Regions from separate parts of the Shewanella zhangzhouensis genome, predicted to be linked through region 2. Evidence: predicted binding sites of a transcription regulator. Region 2 holds the regulator's gene; the other holds the start of a gene.
The links. The regulator sigma-54, encoded in region 2, starts transcription at its own class of promoters, with help from an activator protein. The targets are predictions, from matches to a motif close to GTTGGCACGNNNNTNGNNT.
Positions count from the first base shown of each region.

Region 1: flgA (flagellar basal body P-ring formation chaperone FlgA) is a predicted target of sigma-54. The motif match lies at 2,412-2,430, and genes of this name have one in related genera.

Region 1 is NZ_CP080414.1:2,943,465-2,951,440, reverse strand. It holds gene K0H63_RS12940 (FlgO family outer membrane protein) at 1-36, shown strand, start outside; gene K0H63_RS12935 (LPP20 family lipoprotein) at 33-488, shown strand; gene K0H63_RS12930 (flagellar protein FlgN) at 617-1,051, opposite strand; gene flgM (flagellar biosynthesis anti-sigma factor FlgM) at 1,160-1,495, opposite strand; gene flgA (flagellar basal body P-ring formation chaperone FlgA) at 1,570-2,277, opposite strand; gene K0H63_RS12915 (chemotaxis protein CheV) at 2,481-3,401, shown strand; gene K0H63_RS12910 (CheR family methyltransferase) at 3,562-4,395, shown strand; gene flgB (flagellar basal body rod protein FlgB) at 4,537-4,935, shown strand; gene flgC (flagellar basal body rod protein FlgC) at 4,938-5,351, shown strand; gene flgD (flagellar hook assembly protein FlgD) at 5,378-6,106, shown strand; gene flgE (flagellar hook protein FlgE) at 6,140-7,501, shown strand; gene flgF (flagellar basal-body rod protein FlgF) at 7,669-7,976, shown strand, end outside.
Region 2 is NZ_CP080414.1:3,837,164-3,845,139, forward strand. It holds gene lptA (lipopolysaccharide transport periplasmic protein LptA) at 1-443, shown strand, start outside; gene lptB (LPS export ABC transporter ATP-binding protein) at 440-1,171, shown strand; gene K0H63_RS16925 (RNA polymerase factor sigma-54) at 1,283-2,764, shown strand; gene hpf (ribosome hibernation promoting factor) at 2,795-3,082, shown strand; gene ptsN (PTS IIA-like nitrogen regulatory protein PtsN) at 3,085-3,528, shown strand; gene rapZ (RNase adapter RapZ) at 3,525-4,376, shown strand; gene K0H63_RS16945 (HPr family phosphocarrier protein) at 4,363-4,638, shown strand; gene mgtE (magnesium transporter) at 4,709-6,073, shown strand; gene K0H63_RS16955 (hypothetical protein) at 6,086-6,493, opposite strand; gene K0H63_RS16960 (molybdate ABC transporter substrate-binding protein) at 6,570-7,352, opposite strand; gene K0H63_RS16965 (YiaD family glycine zipper/OmpA-like lipoprotein) at 7,562-7,976, opposite strand, start outside.

The DNA of each region.
Region 1 (7,976 bases), 890 kb from region 2:
CTGGACAGGGTCACTCTGCTTGGAGAAGACAAATGAAAAAGTGGATTAGCACCTGTTTGACCCTGGTGTTTTTAGCCGGGTGCGCCAGCAGTGATGACCGTTATGTGCAGTGGGAGACTGAGGCGCCAGCGAGTTTTCCCAAGCTGACCGCCATTGGCTATGCGCCTTTGGCAACCCAACCTGCGAAGACCCAGGCCGAAAAGGTGCTGATGGCCATGCAGGCCTCAAAGCTTGCGGCATACAGAGAACTGGCAGAGCAGGTTTACGGTCAAAAAATCAGTGCCGGCGCCAGCGTGAACGACTGGGCCATGGGCAGTGACAGCATTAAAGCATCGGTATCTGGTGTCATCCGCGGCGCCAGAGTCGTTAAGGCCTATCCTGTTGGTGAGCATTATGTGACAGAGCTGGAACTGGATTTTGCGCGCGTGTGGGATATCTATCAGCAGCAGAATCGCCCCTCCAAGGTAAAGGAAGTGACTTACTTTTAAGGTTGGCACTCCCCTTAATCGCAGCCGCAGTAAAAAAGCCCCTGAGAATGGGGCTTTTTTATTGGGCGTTTTGTAGGCTATGTCGACATAGGCGCAGGTGGCAATAAAGCGCTTATACCCCGGGCGTGTCAGACTTCTATGCTGCTACCCAGAGTAGAGATGGTCGATGTTTTACCCTTATCCGTGTAGGTAAGGGAACTGGCGTTGCGACTTACCTGCAGCGCCTGTGCCAGCCGGTTAATGCTTGCCTGGCTGTGTTCAATAAGCTGCGCGTTGGCTTCGTTTTCCTGCTTACAGCGTGCAAGGGTGTGTTGAACCGATGCTACCTTGGCCGCCAGGGCGTTATCGTTTGTCAGCAGGCTGTGACCGGGATGAGCCGCCATGACATCATCATTTTGCTTCAGTCGTAACAGGGCAGAGGACTTGTGCTCTGCGATGGTCATCAGCTCAGATGCATTTTGGGCAATCAGGGCTGCACGTTCAGCTGCCATAGCAGCCAGAAGTTGCTCCAACAGGCTCTGTTGTGCATCGAGCAATTGATTGAGTTCATTAACGTGATCCATGGTGTTGCATCCCGGTTTTATTGACATCAGGGTTAGTGATTAAAGAATGCAAAAAGCCGGCCATCATCAAATGGCCGGCTTTGGATAGTTCCCAATCCGTGCTGGAAATCAGGCGTCTCGGCCTAATTCCTGTAATTCTGCTTCAAAGCTGGCGATATTGGCCGCGAGCTTTTCAGGGTCAATTTTATAACGGCCTTCAGCAATGGCTTGCTTGATTTCGGCCACTTTCTTTTGGTCAACTTCAGGCAGAGAAGACAGCTTTGACTGCACGCTTTGCAATTGCTGAGCCTGACTGGTGATCATCACCGAGTCGGCCTTTTGGGGTACCTGTGGCTGAGCGGTTTGTGCTGCCGATGCCTGGGCAGTGCGGGCACTGGTCAGTGGACTGCTGGTGTTGCCGACGCGGTTGGACGCGGCATTGTTTTTGGGTAATTCGATGGCCATTTCGGGCTCCAGTGTCACGGATTTGGGTTTCTTGAGGTTTATATCGGCCGCAGCCAGCAAAGCTTTAGGGTATTTTACATTTTGACTTCCACTTCGCCAACGCCGATGACAGTTGCCTCTAATACCCTGTTTGAGTTGATATTTCTAATCCTAACCCTATCGCCTTCGTTACCGTCGGCCAAGGCCTCGCCCTGGGTTTTTATCTCAAAGCTGGCTGATTTTGCGTAAATAGCTACCGCATCTCCCTTGCATACAAAACACAGGTTGTCGGCAAAGATGGGGGCGTCCTGGGGGATACGGCGCTTAACCCGCGATCCATAAAGGGGCTGTAAGTGCGAAAACTGTTGGCCACGCAGCAGAGTTTTGTCGACATATCTGACTTCGATGCTCTCTGCGTCCAGCAAATCGCCATTACCCAGCGGGCGTTTGGCCACCACCACAGGGAAAAGCACTTCTGCGCGGACAGAAAGGTACATCTGCCAAGGATAGTCCAGATCCGGGCTGACACAGCTTATACGCACTGTATTGTTACGGGAAATGGGTCTGTCGGTGGCAAGTCTTGCTGATACAGGTCCTTCACATCGGGGCAGATTCCCCCGGCTTTCCAGGCTTTGGGCCTGTACGTTGATTTTGGCGTTCGCCGGTGCATCAATTTTTTCAATAACCACGGCTTCAGCCGCCGAAGCGATGGCCGATATACTCGGGATATGAGGTTCTTCTGCGATTGATACCTTGGGTAGCAACGTCAGAATCACCAAAACTTGTGCTAACTTTACTTTCATAATGAACAGACTAGCGTGTGGCGCCAGATTACACCTATACTTTCATTCAGCACCAAAGTACCTCGTCCAAGCGCTTAGACGGGCCGTCAGAAGTTTGACGAAGTTGGGGCAAGGGTTGTCGGTGACAATAACAAAAGCAAGTTACATGCCTATGCTCCGAGGTGATCGGGGCGTCATTCCATCAAGACCACTAAGGCGAACTTATGTCGAGCATTCTTGAGTCAGTCAACAAGCGTACCCAACTGGTGGGGCAAAACCGATTGGAGCTGCTGCTGTTCAAGCTGAACGGCCGTCAGCGCTTCGGTATCAACGTCTTTAAAGTAAAAGAAGTTTTGCAGTGCCCACCCCTGACAGGATTACCCAAGCTCAATCCATTCGTGCGCGGTGTGGCCCATATTCGTGGTACCACCATTTCTGTGATTGACCTCAGTGCGGCCACCGGTGGCAAACCCATAGAGAACATTCAGAACTGCTTTATTATTATCTCTGAATATAACCGTAGTGTTCAGGGCTTTTTGGTGAATTCAGTCGAGCGCATCATCAACATGAACTGGGAGGCCATAATGCCGCCGCCTCAGGGCGCTGGTCGCTACTCCTATTTAACAGCGGTCACCGAGATTGATGGAGAGCTGGTAGAAATCCTGGACGTTGAAAAAATTCTTGATGAAATCAGTCCGGTCCGTACCGCCATCAGTGAAGACACAGATGCACAGTTAACGATTGATCGTGGGCAGCACTTCCACATCATGGTGATTGATGACTCTGCGGTGGCGCGTAAGCAAATCATTCGTGCGCTCACCTCCCTTGAGCTACAGATTGACACGGCAAAAGATGGCCGTGAAGCACTGGAAAAGCTGAAAGCCATTTCGGCGGAAATGACCAACGTGGCTCACGAGATCCCGCTGATTATCTCCGATATCGAGATGCCGGAAATGGACGGTTATACCCTGACCGCCGAAATCCGTGATGACCCCAAACTCAAAGACATCAAGGTGATTTTGCACACGTCGCTGAGCGGTGTGTTTAATCAGGCGATGGTTCAGAAAGTGGGTGCCAACGACTTTATTGCCAAGTTCAATCCCGACGAACTGGCCGCTGCGGTTAACAAGCACCTGAGTATCTGAGCAGGATGGCATTCCCCTTGGGCGGGGTTATACTCCTCCAAGGGCGCTTGTATTCAGTCACTGGATAATGTATAAAGCAGCGCTTATTTTTGGGGAATAAAATCAGAAAGTTAACCAGTTATTGAGTTAATTTTCTCTATTTGGTGCAGGATGAGAAACGGTGTCAGACAAATCACTGGCTGAAGCGGAATATAATCAATTCAGGTTGTTCCTTGAACAACACAGCGGCATAGTGCTTGGCGAAAACAAGCAGTATCTGGTCCGCAGCCGCCTTGCGCCTCTGATGGGCAAATACAACCTGCCTTCGTTATCAGAAGTGGTCAAACATTCAATGAAACCCACAGAGCGGCAACTGCGCGCCGAGGTCATTGATGCCATGACTACCAACGAAACACTGTGGTTTCGTGATAAATACCCCTTCGAATTGCTCGCCAATGCGCTGCTGCCTGACTATGCCAAGCTTGGCAGGCCGCTTAAAATTTGGTCTGCCGCTTGTTCTTCAGGGCAAGAGCCTTATTCGCTGGCGATGACTATCCTCGAATATCAGCAAAAACGTCCGGGCGGCTTGCCCGCAGGCGCATCGATTCAGGCAACGGATTTATCCCCCTCGATGCTGGATCGCTGTAAACAGGCCGAATACGATAGCCTGGCGCTGGGACGGGGCTTATCGGATGAACGAAAAAGAGCATTTTTCGATACCCTGCCAAGCGGCAATATGCGGGTAAAAGACAACGTGCGGCGTATGGTGAGTTTCCGGGCACATAACCTGCTGGAAAGCTATGCCTTGCTGGGTAAGTTTGACATCATCTTTTGCCGTAACGTGCTCATTTACTTTGCCCCTGAGGCAAAGGCAAAAATACTGCGGCAATTTGCTGCCGCTCTCAATCCCAAGGGCATCCTGTTTCTTGGCGCTTCCGAGTCCATTGCCGGTTTGACCGATGAATTTGACATGGTGCGCTGCAACCCGGGTATTTACTACCAGAAGAAGACATAGCCAAATAACCTAATGAATAAAAACAAAAAAGCCGACTTGGCAAAGTCGGCTTTTTTGTTGTCTGCCATTTGCATGGCGGAACTCCCCAGATTTGGCACACGAATTGCTTTTCATCTGCCATCATGGCGTGGAGGCAATTTTATGGCGATCAGTTTCGATAAGGCGCTTGGGGTGCATCAGTTTACCCTTGGCATCAGAGCAGAGCGGGCGGAAGTCCTCTCAAGCAATATCGCCAACGCCGATACCCCCCATTACAAAGCACGGGATGTGAACTTTGCCGATGCGTTGCAGGCGGCACGCAGCCACCAGCGTGGCATGCAAATGGCTCAAACCAGTGAAGGGCATTTTGACTTGCAAGCACTGAGCCGACAGCACGTGCAGTTCCGTGTCCCCAATCAGCCAGATACCGGCGATGGCAACACTGTGGATATTCAGCAGGAACAATCTGCCTTTATGCAAAATGCGCTGGAATATCAGATGTCGCTGGGCTTTCTGGAAGGCAAGTTCAACGGTATGAAAAAGGCCATTAAAGGAGACTGACAATGAGCTTGTTTAATATCTTCAATGTGTCTGGCTCCGGCATGAGCGCGCAATCGGTCCGCCTCAACACCACCGCCAGCAACATTGCCAACGCCGACTCAGTGTCCAGCAGCGTCGATAAAACCTACCGGGCGCGTCATCCCGTGTTTGAGGCTGAACTTGCCAAAGCCAGCCAGCAGCAATCTGCCCGTGGTGTGAATGTCAAAGGCATAGTCGAAAGCGATAAGCCGCTGCAAAAAGAATACAACCCGGACCATCCCATGGCGGATGCCGATGGCTTTATTTACAAACCCAATGTGAACGTGATGGAAGAAATGGCCGACATGATATCCGCTTCGCGTTCGTACCAAATGAATGTCCAGGTGGCCGATACCGCCAAGAGTATGCTGATGCAGACTTTGAGAATGGGCAAATAACGGATGTGGCGCTAAGGAGGTAAGCCGTGAGTTTTCTTAACTCTATCAGTCAGGCATCGGCGGCCCAGTCAACCCAGAGCACGGGAAATCCCTTTCTGGACAGTGTCAGGTTGCAGACCAAAGAAGCAGTGCCAGAGGCCAAAAAACAGGAATTGACCCAAGAGGACTTTTTCGCCCTCTTGTCGCAGCAGTTGTCTATGCAGGATCCGTTCAAGCCGGTTGAAAACGACCAGATGATTGCCCAGATGGCGTCTTTCTCTACCGTGGACGGTATCGCCAATTTGAACGAGCACATTGTGAATCTGAATACCGTGATGACCTCCAGTCAGGCACTGCAGGCATCGGGTTTGGTGGGACAGAAGGTGCTGATCCCATCAGCATCTGGTCATGTATCCGCTGAAGAGCCCAACCTCAAGGGCGTTATCAGTACCTCCAAGCCCATTGAGACAATCATGGTGCGCATTGAAGATGCCAAGGGACAGTTGGTGAAAACCTTCAGTGTCGATGGCAGTGATGGCGGCAACATTGATGTGAATTGGGATGGCCTCGACGCCGAAGGTAAACCCGTTGCCGACGGTACTTACACCATCAAGGCCAGTGGTCGGGTCGATGGTAAGGCCGAGGAATTACCGGTTTCAACTTATGCCCACGTGACCAGCGTGTCGCTTGGGACTGCAGCAACAGGCGCCATTCTTAACTTGCGTGGCATTGGCGGCATTAAACTATCGGATGTTCTGGCTGTGGCTGAGAGCTGATCCAGAAAACCAGACTAAAGAGGTAATTGACTTATGTCTTTCAATATCGCACTCAGTGGCATTGCTGCCGCCCAGAAAGATTTGAACACCACTGCCAACAACATCGCCAACGTCAACACCACGGGCTTTAAAGAGTCACGTGCTGAGTTTGCCGATGTGTATGCGGCTTCGATTTTCGCTAACAGCAAAACCCAGGTGGGTGGTGGCGTGACCACCACTCAGGTGGCGCAGCAGTTCCATCAGGGCAGTTTGCAGTTCACCAGTAACGCGCTGGATTTGGCCATTAGCGGCGGCGGTTTCTTTGTGACGTCTGCCGACCCTTCGGCCCGTGATTACAGTTTCACCCGCGCCGGCGCCTTTAAGGTAGACAGCAATAACTACCTGGTGGATTCAGCAGGCAACTTCCTGCAGACCTTCCCGGTGGATAAATTCGGTAACTCCACCTCCGTGAGTTTGACGACTACCCGTCCGGTACAAATTCCCGATACCGCCGGCAGCCCGGTGATGACCGAGAACGTGGGTATTCAGATGAATCTGAACGCCGGTGAAAAAACCAAGGATCCCGTGGCATTTGACCCAGACGATCCAACTACGTTCAACAACTCAACCTCGTCCACCATTTATGACTCCCTGGGTGAGCCTCACATTCTGACCACCTACTTTGTAAGGCCAAACGATGGTGCCTACACAGGGGAAAACAACTGGGTGGCTTACTATGCGCTCGACGGTCAACCTGTGAATCTGGGCGCTGGCGCCGGTACTTACCAAATGGATACCAATGGTGACGGTACCCCTGACACCACCGGAACTGCCCAAACCACGGGGGGCTGGACTGGTGCCGTACTGACCTTTAACAGCACTGGTACTTACACTGGAACCAATCCAGCAACCATCACTACAGAACCCCTGGGGATCGGTGGTGCCGGCATTCTGGGGCCTGGCGCCGATGGCAGCCAGACCCTCACCATCAACTTCGCCAACCCGACTCAGTACGCCTCAGCCTTTGAAGTAACCGAGCTGACTCAGGATGGAACCACTGTCGGTCGTCTGACCAACGTGGAAGTGGGTGAAGATGGCCTGATTAAAGCCGCCTACAGCAATGGCAGTACCGTGCCCCTTGGCCGCGTTGCTTTGGTGCGTTTCGCCAACGAGCAGGGGCTGACTCAGGTGGGTAACACTTCCTGGAAAGAAAGCCTGGCATCAGGTACAGCCCTCGCCGGTGAAGCAAACAGTGGTACCTTCGGTGCCGTGCGATCTGCAGCGCTGGAACAGTCCAACGTGGATTTGACCACAGAGCTTGTTGACCTGATTTCAGCGCAGCGTAACTTCCAGGCCAACAGCCGTACATTGGAAGTGAACAACACGCTGCAGCAGACCATTCTGCAGATCCGTTAAGATTTTCTCTCCTTGGTTGCCGCCTTCGGGCGGCAATTTTTTGCCTGTTTACGCCCCCCCTTATCGTTCTTATCCTCACTTTCCCAGCCCTTGCTGGACAAGCTCTTGGTTAATTGGCATGCAGTTTGCTTTGCTCAGTGCATGCTAGATCTTTGACGGAGCCCAGCGTGGACAAATTTCTCTATATCGCCATGAGTGGTGCCAAGCAGAATCTCAATTCGCTTTCCATTCGGGCCAACAACCTGGCCAACGCCAACACAGATGGCTTCAAGGCCGACCTGGAGCAATCCCGCTCCATGCAAGCCTTTGGAGAGGGATTGCCCACCCGGGTATTCGCCATGACCGAAAATCCCCAGGCCAGTTTCCGTCACGGTCCCATTAACAGCACCGCCCGCGATCTGGATGTTGCCGTGAAAGGCGATGGTTGGATAGCGGTGGAAGATGCCGATGGCAACGAGGCTTATACCCGTGCCGG
Region 2 (7,976 bases):
GTTATGCCGATCTGAAAAACAAGCGCATCGTTTATGAAGGCCCGGTTACCCTGACCCAGGGCAGCCTGATGCTCAAGGCTGATGAACTGAGCTCGTTCACCGACGAGAAAAGCGGCAGACGTATTCTGCTTGCCAAGGGTAACCCAGCCACCTACAGCCAGCAGGTGGAAGATGGCCGTACCGTGCATGCCAGTGCCACCGAAATCAGCTACAACATCGACAGTCGCGTTATGAGCCTCAAAGGCAATGCCAAGGTCGAGCAGGATGGCAGCCAGGTCAGCGCCGACTCCATCGTTTACGATATCGAAAAGCAGCAGCTCACTTCCCAAAGCAGCGGTAAAAAAGACGACCGGGTTATCACCATCATCAAGCCCGAAAATTACCAGCAGGAGCTGCAGGATAAGGGCACTACTGAGCAACCTCAGCAAGAGAAGCAGCAATGACCCAACTGACCCTGAAGGCCAGTAATCTCGCCAAGAGTTACAAAAACCGCCAGGTTGTCAAAAACGTCAGCCTCACCGTAAATACCGGCCAGGTTGTCGGCTTGCTGGGCCCCAATGGGGCCGGTAAAACCACCACTTTTTACATGGTGGTAGGCCTGGTACAGAGCGACAAGGGCAGCATACACATCAACGATGATGACCTGACGCTGGATCCCATGCACCTGCGCGCACGCAAAGGCATTGGCTACCTGCCACAGGAAGCCAGCATCTTCCGCAAGCTGTCGGTGCGCGATAACATCATGGCTGTGCTGCAGATGCGCAAAGAGCTGAACGCCGATGAGCGTGAAGAGTCGCTGGAGCAGCTGCTGGAAGAGTTCCACATCACCCACATCCGTGACAATCTGGGCATGTCACTGTCAGGGGGTGAACGTCGCCGGGTCGAGATTGCCCGGGCACTTGCCGCCAACCCCAGATTTATCCTGCTGGATGAGCCCTTCGCCGGGGTCGACCCGATTTCCGTTATCGATATCAAAAAGATTATCGAGCAACTCAAGAATCGTGGCCTCGGAGTGCTTATCACCGACCACAATGTGAGGGAAACCCTCGATGTGTGCGAAAAAGCCTATATCGTCAGCCATGGCGATTTGATTGCCGAAGGCACCCCTGCCGAAATCCTCGACAATCAGCAGGTGCGTGCAGTGTACTTGGGTGAGCAATTCAGGCTATAGTTAATTAACAAAGCCCCCTTCTCATATCCGGATAATCAGGGTGGTAAATCACCGGATAACCTGATAGAAAAGCTTTCTACCTGAATAATTTAGTGAAGGATTCGCAGTACAATGAAAGCGTCGCTCCAGCTAAAACTGGGACAACAACTCACAATGACGCCACAGTTGCAGCAGGCCATTCGTCTGCTTCAACTCTCTTCGCTTGAACTGCAACAGGAAATTCAGCAAGCCCTCGACGCCAACCCCCTGTTGGAGCTGGACGACGAACTGGGCAGCGATCAGTTTGATGCCGACGGCGGCGATAAAGAATTTGACGACCAGTTCAGCCAGGAGTCCGTCTCAAACGACACCAGTGACAGTGCTTCGCTGGAAACTTCAGACGCTATCAGTCAGCAGTCCATGCCGGACGAGCTGCCAATGGATACCACCTGGGATGAAGTCTTTACGGCCGCCCCCGTTTCCGGTCCCGGGATCCGTGGCGAAGATGATATGCCGTTTCAGGGCGAAACCAGTGAAGGCCTGTACGAACATCTCGAGTGGCAAAAAAATCTCACCCCTTTTTCCGATACCGATCTGGCCATTGCCACTGCCATCATAGATGCCATTGACGAAAAGGGTTACTTAACCCAAAGTCTTGAAGAAATTCTCGAGGCCGTGGGCGATGAAGAAGTCGAGCTTGACGAAGTTGAGGCCGTGCTCAAACGCATTCAACACTTCGACCCCATCGGGGTAGCTGCCCGTGATTTGGCAGAGTGCCTGCTCATTCAACTTGGTCAGTTCCCGGCGGATACCCCCCATCTGGACAACGCCAAGCTGCTTATCCGTGACCATTTGGATCTGATTGCCAACCGCGACTTCCGTACCCTGATGCGTAAAACCCGCCTCAAGGAAGAAGAACTCAGGGATGCAATCATCCTCATTCAGGGGCTGAACCCCCGTCCCGGTGAGTCTGTGACCAGCACCAAGGATGAGTATGTCATTCCGGATGTCTCGGTCAGTAAAAAAAATGGCCGTTGGGTTGTAGAGCTTAATCCCGATTGTATGCCTAAACTGAGTGTGAACCAGCAATATGCCGCCATGGCACGCACCAGTCGCAACCAGGCTGACAGCCAGTTTATCCGCGGGCATTTGCAAGAGGCCAAGTGGTTTATCAAGAGCCTGGAAAGCCGCAACGACACCTTGCTGAAAGTCGCCAATTGCATAGTGCAGTTCCAGCAGGGCTTTTTTGAGTATGGTGAAGAGGCCATGAAACCCATGGTGCTCAACGATATCGCCGAAGCGGTAGAGATGCACGAATCCACCATCTCACGGGTCACCACTCAAAAGTACATGCATACCCCAAGGGGTATCTTTGAACTCAAGTATTTTTTCTCCAGCCACGTCGGGACCGAAGATGGCGGAGAATGCTCATCTACTGCCATCCGCGCCTTTATCAAGAAACTGGTGGCGGCAGAAAATCAGAAGAAACCATTGAGCGACAGCAAAATGGCGGAACTTCTGGCAGAACAAGGAATCAACGTTGCTAGACGCACCATCGCCAAATACCGAGAAGCGATGCTGATCCCACCGTCGAACCAACGTAAGAGTTTATAACCCACCCAAGGTCTTTGGAGGAAAGTGTCTATGCAAATCAATCTGACTGGGCATCATATCGAAATCACTGATTCACTGCGTAACTACGTAGAGAGCAAGTTCTCCAAGCTTGAACGCCATTTCGAACAGATCAATAATGTCCACGTTGTTCTCAATGTTCAGAAATTGCAGCAAATCGCAGAAGCCAAGCTTCACCTCAACGGTGGCGAGGTATTCGCCACTTCAGAACATGAAGACATGTACGCCGCCATTGACGCCCTAATTGATAAATTGGACCGTCAGGTTATTAAACACAAAGAGAAACTGACCAAACATTAACGATGGAACTAAGTACCATCCTGGCGCCGGAGTGCACTAGCTGTGCCACTCCGGGCAGCAAGAAAAAGGTGCTGGAGCTGATTAGCGATCTCGCTGCTGCCCAGAATCCCTCCCTCTCGTCTCAAGAGATATTCGAAAGCCTGCTGGCCCGTGAAAAAATGGGCAGCACCGGTATTGGCAATGGTATTGCCATTCCCCATGGCCGCATTGGCACTATCGATAAGCCTTTAGCTGTGCTTATCAAGTGTGAAGAAGCCATAGGTTATGACGCCATTGATAAGCAGCCGGTGGACATTCTGTTTGCCTTGCTGGTGCCATCGGACCAGTGTCAGCAACATCTCAGCACCCTGGCCGCCATGGCCGAAAAGCTGAATGACAAGCAGATCCTCAAACAGCTGCGCAAGAGCCACGATGAAAAGGAACTTTACCAGGTAATCATCGGATGAAACTCGTTATAGTCTCCGGGCGCTCTGGCTCCGGAAAGTCGGTAGCCCTCAGGGTCCTGGAAGACTTGGGCTACTACTGCGTCGATAATTTGCCATTGCAGCTGATTGGGCCCTTGCTTGCCCAGCTCAAGGGCAATAACGACAAGGTCGCCATCAGCATCGATATCCGCAATATGCCGGAGCAGGAAAAGGCCCTCGAAAAAGAGCTGGCAAGGCTCCCGGAAGGCGTAGAGCTCACCAGCTTTTTCCTCAACTCCAGCGACAAGGTACTGCTGAAACGCTACAGCGAAACCCGCCGTTTGCACCCCCTGTCCCGCAGCAAGGTCTCTTTGCAGGAAGCCATCAAGCTCGAAGGCAAAATGTTGGCCCCTATCTCCAACATGGTCGACCATTTCATGGACACCTCCAATCTGAATGTTTATGAACTGGCTGATGCTGTCAGGCAGATACTGCTTGGACGCACCGACAAAGAGCTGGTGATTATCTTTGAATCTTTCGGCTTCAAGCATGGTATGCCCACAGAAGCAGACTTTATGTTTGATGCCCGCTTCTTGCCCAATCCCCATTGGGAACCGGAGCTGAGGCCCCTCACGGGTCTGAATGAGCCGGTTAAGCTGTTTTTGGAGCGTCAGGTATTGGTCAACAAGTACATCTGGCAAATCGAAAACCTGCTGGAAACCTGGTTGCCTCACTTAGAGCGCAATAATCGCAGCTACCTCACCATTGCCATTGGCTGCACAGGTGGCCAACACCGCTCTGTGTATATTGCCGAGCAGCTTGCCAAACGCTTCGCCAACTCTCACCACAAGGTTGAGGCCCGCCACCGGGAACTGAATGCCAAAACTTGAACGTGACGTCACGATAGTCAATAAGCTGGGCCTGCACGCCCGCGCCGCCACCAAACTGGCGGTATTGGCGTCGGAATTCAAGGCCAGCGTGACTCTGGTTCAGGGCGCTAAACAGGCCTCGGCTGCCAGCGTGCTGGGTCTCCTGATGCTCGAATCCGGCATGGGCAAGACCATCCATATTATCGCCGAAGGGGAAGACGCCGAGCAGGCCATGGATGCCGTGTGTAACCTGATCAACGCCCGCTTTGACGAAGACTGCTGACCCGGCTTCGCTTCGTCCATCCCATTAAATTTGCTAATATATCCCCCAATTCATCTCTTGGGGGAAAGCGATGGCTGTGGAACTTCTGGATAACGAGCAAACTGAGCTGCTGCTGAATCAGCTCAATGAAGCCCTGGGCAGCGGTATGTTTGTGCATGTGCGCCAGATGTTGCTGAACATGGCCGCATCCGATATCGCGCTGGTGCTCGAATCCTCCCCTCCCCGTACCCGCCAGGTATTGTGGCAACTTATCGACCCTGAGCTTGCCGGTGAGGTACTCGAAGAGCTCGGCGAAGAGATAAAAGACAAGTTTATCCGCCAGATGAGTCCGGCGCGTTTAGCCCGTGCAGCCGCTGGTCTGGACACCGACGATCTGGCCTACATACTGCGTTCCCTGCCCGACAGCCTCTACAAGCAGGTGCTGCAATCCATGTCGATTCAAGACCGCAGCCGCGCCGAGCAGGCTCTCTCCTACCCGGAAGAGACCGCCGGCGGCATCATGAATACCGACACTGTGACCATACGCCCCGACGTGAATGTGGATGTGATACTGCGCTATCTGCGCCAGCTCGGCTCCCTGCCCGAGGCTACCGACATGCTCTATGTGGTAGACAGGCACGATGTTCTGCTCGGGGCGGTAAGGCTTACCGCCTTGCTCACCTGCAACCCCTCCATGCCCATACGTGAGCTTATCGATGCTGATATCGAAGGCATTCCCGCCACCATGTCGGATACCGAGGCTGCGGCCCTGTTCGAGCGCCACGACTGGGTGTCAGCGCCTGTAATAGACGCAGAAGGTAAACTGCTGGGACGTATCACCATCGACGATGTGGTGGACGTTATTCGGGAAGATGCCGAGCACTCAATGATGGGGATGGCCGGTATGGATGACGATGAAGATACCTTTGGCCCCGTGCTCAAAAGCAGTTTCCGGCGCTCATTGTGGCTTACCGTTAATCTGTTCGCCGCCCTGCTGGCCGCGTCGGTCAGTAACCTGTTCGAGTCGACCCTGGAGCAGTTCGCCACCATTGCCATCCTGATGACGATAGTGCCCAGCATGGGCGGCGTGGCCGGCAATCAAACCCTGGCGTTGGTGATTCGGGGGATGGCACTGGGCCATATAGGCCAGAGTAACTCCCGTTGGCTTATCGGCAAGGAGCTTGCCATTGGTTTTCTCAACGGCCTGCTTTGGTCAGTCCTGGTGTTTGTCGCTATTTGGTTGTGGAAAGGCGATCTGGCTCTGGGAGCACTGATAGGCGGGGCTATGTTGATCAATATGACGGTGGCAGGACTCGCCGGTGCCAGCATTCCCTTGCTGCTTAAACGACTGAAAATAGACCCGGCATTGGCCGGTGGTATGGTGCTGACCACAGTCACAGATGTGATAGGGCTGTTTGCCTTTCTGGGCTTGGCGACGGCATTTTTAATGCGCTGATGCGTCACCGGGCTATGGCGTGTACTCCATGACTTGCTGGCAATCACACCAGCGCACCTGAGGCTGCTGCGTCAGGGTGAGCACTGAGATACACTCCTTCTGGGTCACTACCAAAAACTCTCTAGGTGCATGGTGGCTGCTGGCCATAAAGCCGCTGCGCAGGCTTTCCTGCTCCAGCCAGCCCCCCTCAGACACCTCATACAACCAACCGTTGGACAGGCTCAGCTCTGCCCAGTACTCCAGCAGGTCGCCCTCATCCAACACTCTGAACCCCAATAATTTTTCAAATGACAGCTCACAGCATTGGCCTTCGATATTGAGCGAAAGCTTCAAGGCGTGATCCTGGTATTGCAACGACAGCAAGCGCACATTGTCGCCAAGACGCTCCACTGCCATTGCTACTCCGCGAGGATGACCCATAGCGCCGGACTCCTGGATAAAAAGTTACTTTTCATTTAAATGATTTATTTTTTATCTTGCAAGTCCGGCAACACAATCAGCGTGGCGCGGCAAACCCATAATCGCCAAGAATGGCCTGTCCGGCAGGAGACAAAATGTAGTCCGCCAACGGCCTTGCGCGCTCATCTATTACCAAAAGCCCATAGTCGGCTCCCACAGCCAGGTTTTCCGGTAAATGCAGCAGCTGCAGCTCGGCGTATTCTTTGCGGGCCAGGCGACCATTGGTGCAGTAGGTCAGGAAGATATCCGCCTGACGGGTCTTCATCACGTGGGCATAGGGATTGACGCCCTTGGGCGGTTTGGCGCTGTTTGGTCCACCCGTGAGCTGCAGTGCCTTGGTTTTGAGCCTTGTCTCGGCACCGGGTGTAACGGTTTCGGCCAACTCAAAGGCCCGAAACGCGTAGTCACCGGAGGGGTCGGCCTTGGGCGTAGAGGTACCCACACGCACATCGGCTGACAACATGCGCTCCAGCAGGGTTGCCGGGGTCAACGCAATCTCGGGCTGCGCCAGCGCACAGAGTTGGTTACGGGCAAAAGCCTGTACCTTGTCTCCCATGCCTTTGGCCTGCAGGGTTTGTGGGTGTTTCATATTGGCTGAAGCGAACAGATCAACGCTTTCACCGGACTCGATACGCTCCCGCAGCAATCCGGAGGGACCAAACTGGGCCACAACAGCCTGACCCGTGTCTTTCTCAAAGGCCTGCACTATGTCGCCCATGGCGGCTTTGAGGCTGCCAGCGGCGCGAAGTTCCAGAGGTTCGGCGGCCATGGCGCTGCCGATGGAAGCCAGTATGGATATGAGCAGTATGGATTTTTTCATTTTCTTCCGTGATATAGATGAGGATGAAGGCCGGGGTGGCCTTCACGGAGCTGGTAACAAGAAGTTCAAGCAAACCCCAGTAGCGCCTCTGAGGCAAGGAGGCGGATCACAACCTGCGACCTATCAAACTTTGGGTTGACCCGCTGATAACGCGCTGAGGCAAATAAAAAAGGAGGCAAAGCCTCCCTTTAACTCCCGCAATATCAGTTTTAGCCGATAGGCGTGAGGATGATTTCTACGCGGCGGTTTTGAGCACGGCCCTCAGCGGTGGCGTTGGACGCGATGGGACTGGCTTCGCCCATGCCCTGAGTGGAAACACGCGCGGCAGCAACGCCCTTGCTCAGCAGGTAGTTACCCACTTCTGAAGCTCGCACCTGAGACAGACGCAGGTTATAGCTGTCGGCGCCGCTGGAATCGGTATAACCCAGTACATTCAAACGGGTCTTGCTGTACTCCTTCGCCACCAGGGCAACTGAGTCCAATACCTGCATGGCGCGGGGGCTCAGATCAGTCTTGTCTACGGCAAAGGTCACGTCATTTGGCATGTTCAGAATGATGTTGTCACCATTGCGGGTAACACTGACGCCGCTGGCCTGCAGCTGCTGACGCAGTTTGGTTTCCTGC